DNA from 2 places in the Aquabacter sp. DMC10 genome. Region 1 is predicted to be linked to the other one. Evidence: riboswitches for the same ligand, from Rfam matches in the RefSeq annotation. Region 1 holds a riboswitch; the other holds the start of a gene.
What was found. Region 1 has a riboswitch for thiamine pyrophosphate ahead of thiD (bifunctional hydroxymethylpyrimidine kinase/phosphomethylpyrimidine kinase). Riboswitches for the same ligand answer to the same signal wherever they lie in the genome.

Region 1 (4,407 bases):
GCCTTGGTCATCGCGAATGGCAAGCGAGGGCCAAGCCTCGCCTGGCGCTCGCCGCACCCAGCCGAGCGTCTCGCGCCGATCGCTGGTGGGGCCATAGGTGCGCGGATAGTTCAGAAACGACCAGTAGACATTAAAGAGCGACTCGTTCGGCTCGTCCCGCGTGGTGGCCAGATCATAGCTGCCCCGGGTGACCAGAGCCGCCGTCGTCAGGGCCTCCCAGAACCGCCCGGGTACCTGAAGCCACTGCGCGCCGGAAAGATGGGGAAGGTGGGCGTAGAGGGTGGGGCGGCAGGTCAGGGTACCAGCAGCGCAGGCGGAGCGGATGTCGGCGGCCATCTGGGAAAATGCCGCTCGTGCGCGCATGGGCGATGCGTAGTCACCGGCATTGGCCGCCGCGTCGCGCAAGGCCCAGACGAACCAGCCTCCGGCGATCTGTCCACACGTGTGGGGCAGGGCCGTGCAGCCAGCCAGGTACCAGTGCGCCAGCGGGCCGTCGGGGCGGAGATCGGCGGCGAGGCGGGCGAAGCTGGGGCTCACCGCCGCGGCCTTTTCCATGGCGACGGTGCTCACCGGCACCTGCGAGATCTGCCCGCCATCTTCGATGCTCGAAAGCGCGCCCACCGCGTCCTTGAACGCGCGGTCCTGGAAATCGACTCCAATGAACGCGCCATAGGTCATGAAGTTGAGGGTGAACAGGGTCAGGAGCAGGGCCGCACAGCCAACCGCCGCCCCGGCCAGGCCTGGAGCGAGGCGTGCCGCGCTCTTCCAGCTGACGCCGTTGAAGACCAGTCCCGTCAGCAGAAGGACGCAAAGCCCGGGAAGGAACCAGATCCCTTCCTCGCGGGTCATCAGGGCCCACGCCAGGGTCGCTCCTCCACCAAGTCCAAGCAGAAGACGCGCCTTCCATCCCTCTGGCGGCGCGAACATCAGCAGGGTGCCACAGGCAAAGATCATCAGGGTCTGGCCCCAATAGATCTGGTCGCGCAGGATGCGATGTACCCCCATCTCGAAGCCCGCCGGCACCAGCAAGACGAGGAGTAGGGCGCCGTAGAAGGCGATTTTAGACCGCGTCAGCCGCAGCACCGCCCAGGCTCCCACCAGGGCGGCGCCCAAATGGAACAACGCATGGCCGAAGGAGATGGGGTTGCCGAGAAAGACGGAAAGGGCCACGAAAATCGGATAGCCGGGGCCCTTCATCAAGGTGAACTGGTCGAAGGGGCCGAGCCATTGCCCCGCAGCGATGTGGCTGGCCATCCGCATGAAATAGCCGTCATCGTGACCGGCGGCCGGGATCAGCAGCAGCCGGCTGTTCACCTCCACATAGAAGCGAAACCCCAAAAGGACGATCAGGAGGAGAACGTCTCCCCCGGTCAGGCGCGGGGTGAGCCCCGCTTCGGATCGCGTCCCATCGCGCAAGCTTCCCACCCCTTCTCTGCCTCGTGCCATCAGCCCTTAAGCTCAACCAAGGGCGGGCGGTGCATCAGAAGGCCTTGAAGGTGATGATGGTGCGGGTGTCCTGGATGCCGGGAACGCCCTGAACCTGTTCGTTCACGAAGTGCCCGATGTCGACATCGTCGCCCACATAGAATTTGACAAGGAGATCGAAATCGCCGGCCGTGGAATAGATCTCGGAGGCAATTTCCTTGTCGGCCAGGGCGTTGGCCACCTCATAGGAGCGGCCCAGCTGGCATTTGATCTGCATGAAGAAGGGAACCACGGCGAACCTCCAGGACAGGCCGGCAAAGTGGACAAATCGCCGGCCTCTGGCAAGTCTGCGCCCCTGCGATCCTTGAAGGCGGAAGGAGGGTTGGCTACATGACACGGATCTCGTCGGGGTGTCCCACATGATGTGGGGCTGAGAGGCAGGCGCCAACCCGCGAACCTGATCCGGATCATGCCGGCGCAGGGAAGCGAGAGCGGTCGGGCGCTGGGCGCACGGCTTTTCGGGCTTTCCACCGGTGCGGGAGGCCCCTATGGCAAAGCGCGTTCCCCCCATCGCCGTCACTGTCGCCGGCTCCGACTCCGGCGGCGGCGCAGGCATTCAGGCCGATCTGAAGACGTTTTCCGCTCTCGGCGTCTATGGCGCCAGCATCCTTACGGCTCTGACCGCCCAAAACACGCAGGGTGTCACCGCCATTCATGACGTCCCGCCGGATTTCATCACCGCTCAGTTTGACGCCGTCTTTTCCGACCTTGACGTGGCCGCGGTGAAAATCGGCATGTTGTCGCGGCCGGCTGCCATCGAGGCGGTGGCAGCTGGGCTCGACCGATGGACGCCAAAGGCGGTGGTGCTCGACCCGGTCATGGTGGCGGCTTCCGGCGCCCGTCTCTTGGACCCGGAAGCCATCCATACGTTGAAAAGCCTGCTGCTGCCCCGTGCCCATGTGGTCACGCCCAACCTGCCAGAGGCGGCAGCCCTGCTTGATGCGCCGGTGGCCCAGACGGAGGCGCAGATGCAGCACCAGGCGGAGCGTCTCCTGGCACTGGGCGCGCGCGCTGTGCTCATGAAGGGGGGCCATGGGGAGGGGCCGGAGAGCGTGGATCTGCTGGTGGACGCCACCGGCGTGGTGCGGCTTGCGGCGCCCCGCCATGCCAGCCGAAACACCCATGGCACGGGCTGCACATTGTCGTCGGCCATTGCTGCGGGGCTTGCCCACGGCGAAGGCTTAGGGGCGGCCGTAGATGCCGCAAAGGCTTACATCACCGGCGCAATTGCAGCCGCAGACGGGCTGAATGTTGGCCACGGCCACGGGCCGGTGCACCACTTCTTCGCTGTCTGGGCGTGAGGCGCCCACGTCTCCCGCGGGGGTGTGGCTATTCGTCTTGCTTTCATCGTTTCGTACGTTAATACGAACACTGGTTCGCAAAGATGGAACGCCATGTCGCAACGGGAAAAGGGTACCGACCGCAATCTCGAGACGGGAGCCCAGGTCATCACCGGGCAGCTGGGAAAGACCATCCAGCGGCTGAGGAAGGCCTATAACCTGTCCTTGTCGGACCTGTCGGAACAATCCGGCGTAGCGAAGTCCATCATCAGCCAGATCGAGCGCAACGAGACCAATCCGACCCTCGCCACCATCTGGCGCCTGTCCCAGGCGCTGGACATGTCCGTGGAGCGGGTGCTCGCCTCATCGGACGAAGCCCCCTTCGTTGAAAAGCTGACGCGCGCCGACACTCCCATCCTGCTCTCGGAAGACGGCCGCTGTCGCTTGACCATCATCGGTTGGATCAAGACCGTTGAGTGGCTGCAATATTATGACTTCCAGGCCGAGCCGGGAGGCGAGCTGGAATCCGATCCGCACCAGCGCGGCTCCATCGAGTGCCTGAGCGTGATTTCCGGCACCCTCGAGGTGGAAGTGGGCGGCGTGACCGAGACCGCCAAGGCGGGCGAGACCCTTCGCTATCGCTGCGACCGGCGCCACGTAATCCGCAACGTGAGCACCGAGCCGGCCCATGCCTTCATGGTCTGCCTGCTGAAGGCCGCCGTTCTCGACTAGGACGGCGCTTTCTCCTCAATAGACATCGCGCCGATAAAGGCCTTCGGCCGCGAGGCGCTCCACCACATCCGCCCCCAAGATGGAGCGGAGGGTCTCATCCACGCCGCCCGCCATGCCGGCAAGGCTGCCGCAGACAAAAATGGCAGCCCCCTCGGCCACCCAGGCCTTCAGATCTTCAGCCGCTTCTGCCAGACGCTGCTGCACATGGATGCGACTCTCCTGATCCCGCGAGAAGGCCAGATCCAGGCGGGCGATGCCGCCAGAGGCCACCCATCCCGATATCTCCTCGCTAAAGTAGAAGTCATGGGCGCGGTTGCGCTCGCCGAAGAGCAGCCAGTTGCGATCCCGCCCGGCCTGGATGCGCGCCTTGAGATGGGCCCGCAGCCCGGCAAGGCCGGTGCCATTGCCGATCAGAATGAGGGGGCGCTCGGCCGGCGGGGCATGAAACCCCGGATTGTGCTTGATGCGCAGCTCGATCTCGCCCCCGACCGGAGCGTGGGCGGTGAGCCAGCCCGAGCCGACACCCAGGCTGCCATCGGGCGACCGGGTCTGCCGCACCAGCAGTTCCAAGCGTCCATCCTGCGGAATGGACGCGATAGAATAGTCCCGATCGGGCAGGGGGCGGATGAGGTCAGCAAACCCTTGAGCCGTGATGCCGGCCGGCACTTGGCCGGGCAGGGCGCCGCGCAGCGCCACCCCTTCCAGCGCGAGCGCTGCGCCGCCGGCCGCCACGGAAGCGGCGGGGTCCAAAGATAGCGCCGCCAGGGCCGCGCGCACGCGGCCGGGGTCATTTCGCGGCTGGATCTGGGCAATGTCACCCGCCTCCCACACCGGCAGGGGGCCAGGCGGCGGCTCCAGCACCACATGGAACGTGGGCAGGCCGACGCCGCCGGGATTGAGGCACCGGCGC
Region 2 (4,407 bases), on a different contig from region 1:
CGGGCGCAGATCAGTTCGATCATGTGCGGGTTGGCGATGCCGAGCCCCGTGCCGATCATGGACCCCAAGGGCATGACGGTGGCCGCGCCCAGATCCGCCAGCTTCTGGCAGGTGACCGGGTCGTCATTGCAATAAGGCAGCACCACGAAGCCGGACTGGACCAATTGCTCGGTGGCTTTGAGCAGCTCCTCCACATTGGGATAGAGCAGCTCCCGGTCGCCGATCACTTCCAGCTTGACCCAATTGGTCTCCAGCGCCTCGCGGGCCAGCTCGGCGGTGAGCACGGCGTCCTTGGCGGTCTGGCAGCCGGCGGTGTTGGGCAGGATATGGACGCGGCCGGTGAGGAGGTCGGTGAGGCTTTCCTCATAGCCGGACAGGCTCATGCGCCGGATGGAGGCGGTGGCCATCTCGGAACCCGAGGCGGCGAGCGCGTCCAGGAACACCTTCTGGTTGGGATAGCCCGCCGTGCCCAGGAACAGGCGCGAATTGAAGGTGCGGTCGGCAATAACGAGGGGATCGGATAGGGTGCTCATATTTTTTATCCCGGGCAGCGATCAGCCACCCTGCTTGGCCTGGATGATCTCGACCGCGTCGCCGGCGGCGAGCGGATGGGCGGCCCAGCGGGTGCGGGGCACCACGGACCCGTTCACAGCCACCGCGATGCCCTTGCGGGCCGGGTCGACGCCCTTGGCGTCGAGGAGGGCGGAGACGGTGTCCACCGGCAGGGCCTCGGCCGCGCCGTTGATCTTCAGGCTGATGGGGTTCGTCGCAGGCATGGCTACTCCGCCGCGGCGCGAGGGGTGAAACGGTCGACGCCGAACGGCGCCGCCAGCGGATCGGCCCGGCCCTCCAGCACCAGGTCCACAATGACCTTGGTGGTGACGGGCAGCAGCAGGATGCCGTTGCGGTGGTGGCCGGTGGCGTGGATGAGGCCCGGCACGCCGGAGGCGCCTAGGATGGGGGCATCGTCCCGGCTGCCGGGGCGGAAGCCCACCCATTGCTCCAGGATGGGCAATTCCTCGATGGTGGGCACCGCCCGCCAGGCATGGGTGAGCAGCGCCAATTGGCCGCCGGCTGTGATGGTGGTGTCGAAGCCCTTCTCCTCCACCGTGGCGCCCAGGATCAGCCGGCCATCCTTGCGGGGCACCATATAGATGCCCGGCCCCCACACCACATGGGTGAGCACGGGATTGGCCGGGTCCATCTGGAGGGACAGCATCTGCCCCTTCACCGGACGCACCGGCAAGGGCGAGGCGGGTGCGATGGTGATGCTGCGCGACCAGGCCCCGGCGGCGAGGATGACCACATCAGCCGCATGCAGCCGGCCACCGATGCGCACCCCGCGCGCCACGCCGCCGGCGCTCTCCACGGCGTCCACCGGCGTGTGCTCGTGAATGCGGGCGCCGGCCTGTTCCGCCGCCACCTTCAGCGCCGCCGCCACCTGGCGGTTGTCGGCTTGGTGGTCTTCCGGGCACCACAGTGCACCGGCGAGGCGGGTGTTGAGATGGGGCTCGCGGCGCCGCGCCTCGGCGGCGGAGAGCCATTCCACCGGCAAGTCATGCTTGCGGTGAAGCGTCAGTTGGTGGCGCAGCTTGCCGGCATCGTCGGCGTTCAGCGCCACCACCAGGGTGCCGCTTTCCCGATAGCCCACGTCCTGGCCGCTGGCGGCTTCCAGATCGGCGGCGAAGCCGGGCCACAAAAGCTGGCTCTCCCGGTTGAGGGCGAGCAGGTCTTCCTCGCCCGGCTCCAGCTCGGCGCAGGCGGCGAGCATGCCGGCGGCGGCATGGCTGGCGCCCTGGCCGGCCACTCCGGCATCGAAGAGATCGACGCTGGCGCCCGCTTCCGCAAGGCGCCAGCCGATGGCAAGGCCGATCACGCCCGCGCCGATGATGGCGATGCGGGGGCGGTCGGCGGGGACAGAATTAAAGGACGACAAGCCTTGGCTCATCGGCTCCTCCCTACGCTGGAATGACCCAGACAGGTTCGATGGGTATGATCTCAGCCGCACATGATGCGCGGCACCCCAGGCCGTTCGGACAGTATCGCGCGATGACCCTTCGACGGCAAGGGAAACCGACCGGGCGGCCCGCGCGGTGAGGCCGCACCAGCCCGGCGCCCCTTCCCACCTGCCCGCTCTAGCTTGGGCCGGGCGGAAGGGCAATGGCGGCGGTGCGGATCGACAGAGGCAATCGTTCCCCCTATGTTCTCGCCCACAGGAGGATTCGCCATGAAGCTTTATTGGGCCCCCCACAGCCGCGCCTTCCGCACCCTCTGGCTGCTGGAGGAATCCGGCCTGCCCTATGAACGCGAGCTGGTGCCGCTGGGCAGTGCGCGCCTCAAGAGCGCGGAATACCGGGCCATCAATCCCATGATGAAGGTGCCCGCCTTGGAGGACGGCCCGACCCGGCTCGCCGAGAGCGGCGCCATCTGCGCCTATGTGGCGGACCTCGCCCCCGACGGACGCCTCGCGCCTGGCATCGGCGATCCCGCCCGCGGCGCCTATCTGCATTGGATGTTCTTCGATACGGCCTGCATGGAAGCCGCCTTCGTGGAGCGCATGGCGGGCGTCGCCATTCCCTCCCGCTCGGCCGGCTGGGGCAGCTTCGACCAGGTGATGGGCGTGCTGGAGGACCAGTTGGCCACCGGGCCGTGGGTGCTGGGCGAGCGCTTTTCCGCCGCCGACATCATGCTGGGCATGAGCCTGTGGTACGGCATGCACCTGCTCAAGCTGGTGAAGGACCGGCCGGTGCTGGAGGCCTATGTGGCCCGCTGCGTCGCCCGCCCCGCCTTCCAGCGCGCCGAGGCCATCGAGGCGGAAGGCCTCGGCGAGCTGGAGAAGGCCGCCAGCGCCTGAGCCGGGCCTTGCGGCGCGGGGCCGGAAGGCGTTTAGAGTCTGACCATGCTGCCCTTCCGCCCGCTCCTGCGCCGCATCACCCATGGCCTCACCCTCGGCGTCCGCACCATCGTGCGGGACGAGGACGGCCATGTGCTGCTGGTCCGCCACGGCTATGCGCCCGGCTGGCATCTGCCGGGCGGCGGCGTGGATGCGGGCGAGAGCGCCGAGGCCGCCGCGCGGCGGGAATTGCTGGAGGAGACCAATGTCTCCGCCACCGCGCCGCTTGTGCTGCACGGCCTCTATTTCAATGCCCGCTTCGGCGGCCGCGACCATGTGGCCTGCTTCCTCGTGCCCGCCTTCTCCCGTGGCCCGACGCCCAAGCCCAATGCGGAAATCCGCGAGATCGCCTTCTTCCCCCTCGACGCGCCGCCCGCCGACACCTCCCCCGGCACCGCCCGGCGCCTTGCGGAAGTGCGGGGCGAAATGGAGCGGACGGATCGGTGGTGAGGGGGCCTGATCTTGCGGCGCCCGCGCGCCCTCCCTGTTCCCTCTCGCCCCCTCCCTATCCCTCCCCCGCCTTGCGGGAGAGGGGATTTTGGTGCGCTTGGCGGGACGCTGGCTCTGCTCTGCCTCAGCGTCTGTCATCCCAACCTCTCCCCCGGCGGAGCCGGCCCCCTCTCCCGCGAAGCGGGGGAGGGTTGGGGAGGGGGAATTGCGGACGGTGAAGCGTTCCCCTCCCCCAAAGCTGCGTCCTGCCCCGGCCCTCTGCCCCCTCCCTATCCCTCCCCCGCCTTGCGGGAGAGGGGACTTTCGTGCGCTTGGGCGGAGCGGTGGCTCTGGGCGTGATGGGCGTCTGTTATCTGGACCTCTCCCCCGGCGGAACCGGCCCCCTCTCCCGCAAAGCGGGGGAGGGTGGGGGAGGGTGGGGGAGGGTGGGGGAGGGGGCAAGGACACAACGCCGCAATCCTGCCCGCCCCTCTGACGCCCCCAGCGCCAACACCCCCGCCAAAGGCGAGGTGGAGGGATGCGGGAGCGGCCGGCGCGCGGCGGCGCGCCGTAGAAGTGTGGGATGAGGTGGAGCCGCGCTCCGTCCGCTCCCGCGCGGGGATTTATGGCCTCGGCCCTGCGCCGCGTGGGCAACAGGTTCTCCCATCAGCACCGGCCGAACCACTGCCGGATCAGTGCGCCTGGGCCTTCAGCCTCCTCTGCTAACGGGCGCGAGGTGCGTTAAGCCCCGTCCCGTCGGACACCCGCCCCCGACACCACCCGTCAGGCCGCTCCGGACGCGCCCCTCCTTGGTGCCAGGTGGGACTACCCTAGCAGAGGCGACCACAAATAGGAATATTATCTAGGATATTTTCTTAATTCGGTCATTGCGGCTCTCGCCCTACCCCCTCCCTAACCCTCCCCCGCTTTGCGGGAGAGGGGACTGCGGGGCGCCCAGTCAGGGTGGTGGTTCTGCCCGTCACCGGCGTCGGTGATCCCGACCTCTCCCCCAGCGCCACAGGCCCCCTCTCCCGCAAAGCGGGGGAGGGCTGGGGAGGGGGAATGCAGGGAAAGGCGGGCAAGGG

Region 2: another riboswitch for thiamine pyrophosphate. It lies ahead of thiO (glycine oxidase ThiO); the one in region 1 lies ahead of thiD (bifunctional hydroxymethylpyrimidine kinase/phosphomethylpyrimidine kinase).

Annotation. Positions count from the first base shown of each region.
Region 1 is NZ_JBQUYX010000002.1:201,705-206,111, reverse strand. Features, by position in the region: gene ACT54L_RS05725 (hypothetical protein) at 1-1,416, opposite strand, end outside; gene ACT54L_RS05720 (Lrp/AsnC ligand binding domain-containing protein) at 1,481-1,717, opposite strand; TPP riboswitch at 1,822-1,927, shown strand; gene thiD (bifunctional hydroxymethylpyrimidine kinase/phosphomethylpyrimidine kinase) at 1,974-2,786, shown strand; gene ACT54L_RS05710 (helix-turn-helix domain-containing protein) at 2,880-3,497, shown strand; gene ACT54L_RS05705 (PepSY domain-containing protein) at 3,513-4,407, opposite strand, start outside.
Region 2 is NZ_JBQUYX010000003.1:647,503-651,909, reverse strand. Features, by position in the region: gene thiG (thiazole synthase) at 1-533, opposite strand, end outside; gene thiS (sulfur carrier protein ThiS) at 555-776, opposite strand; gene thiO (glycine oxidase ThiO) at 779-1,948, opposite strand; TPP riboswitch at 1,937-2,036, opposite strand; gene ACT54L_RS11555 (glutathione S-transferase family protein) at 2,228-2,854, shown strand; gene ACT54L_RS11550 (NUDIX domain-containing protein) at 2,900-3,343, shown strand.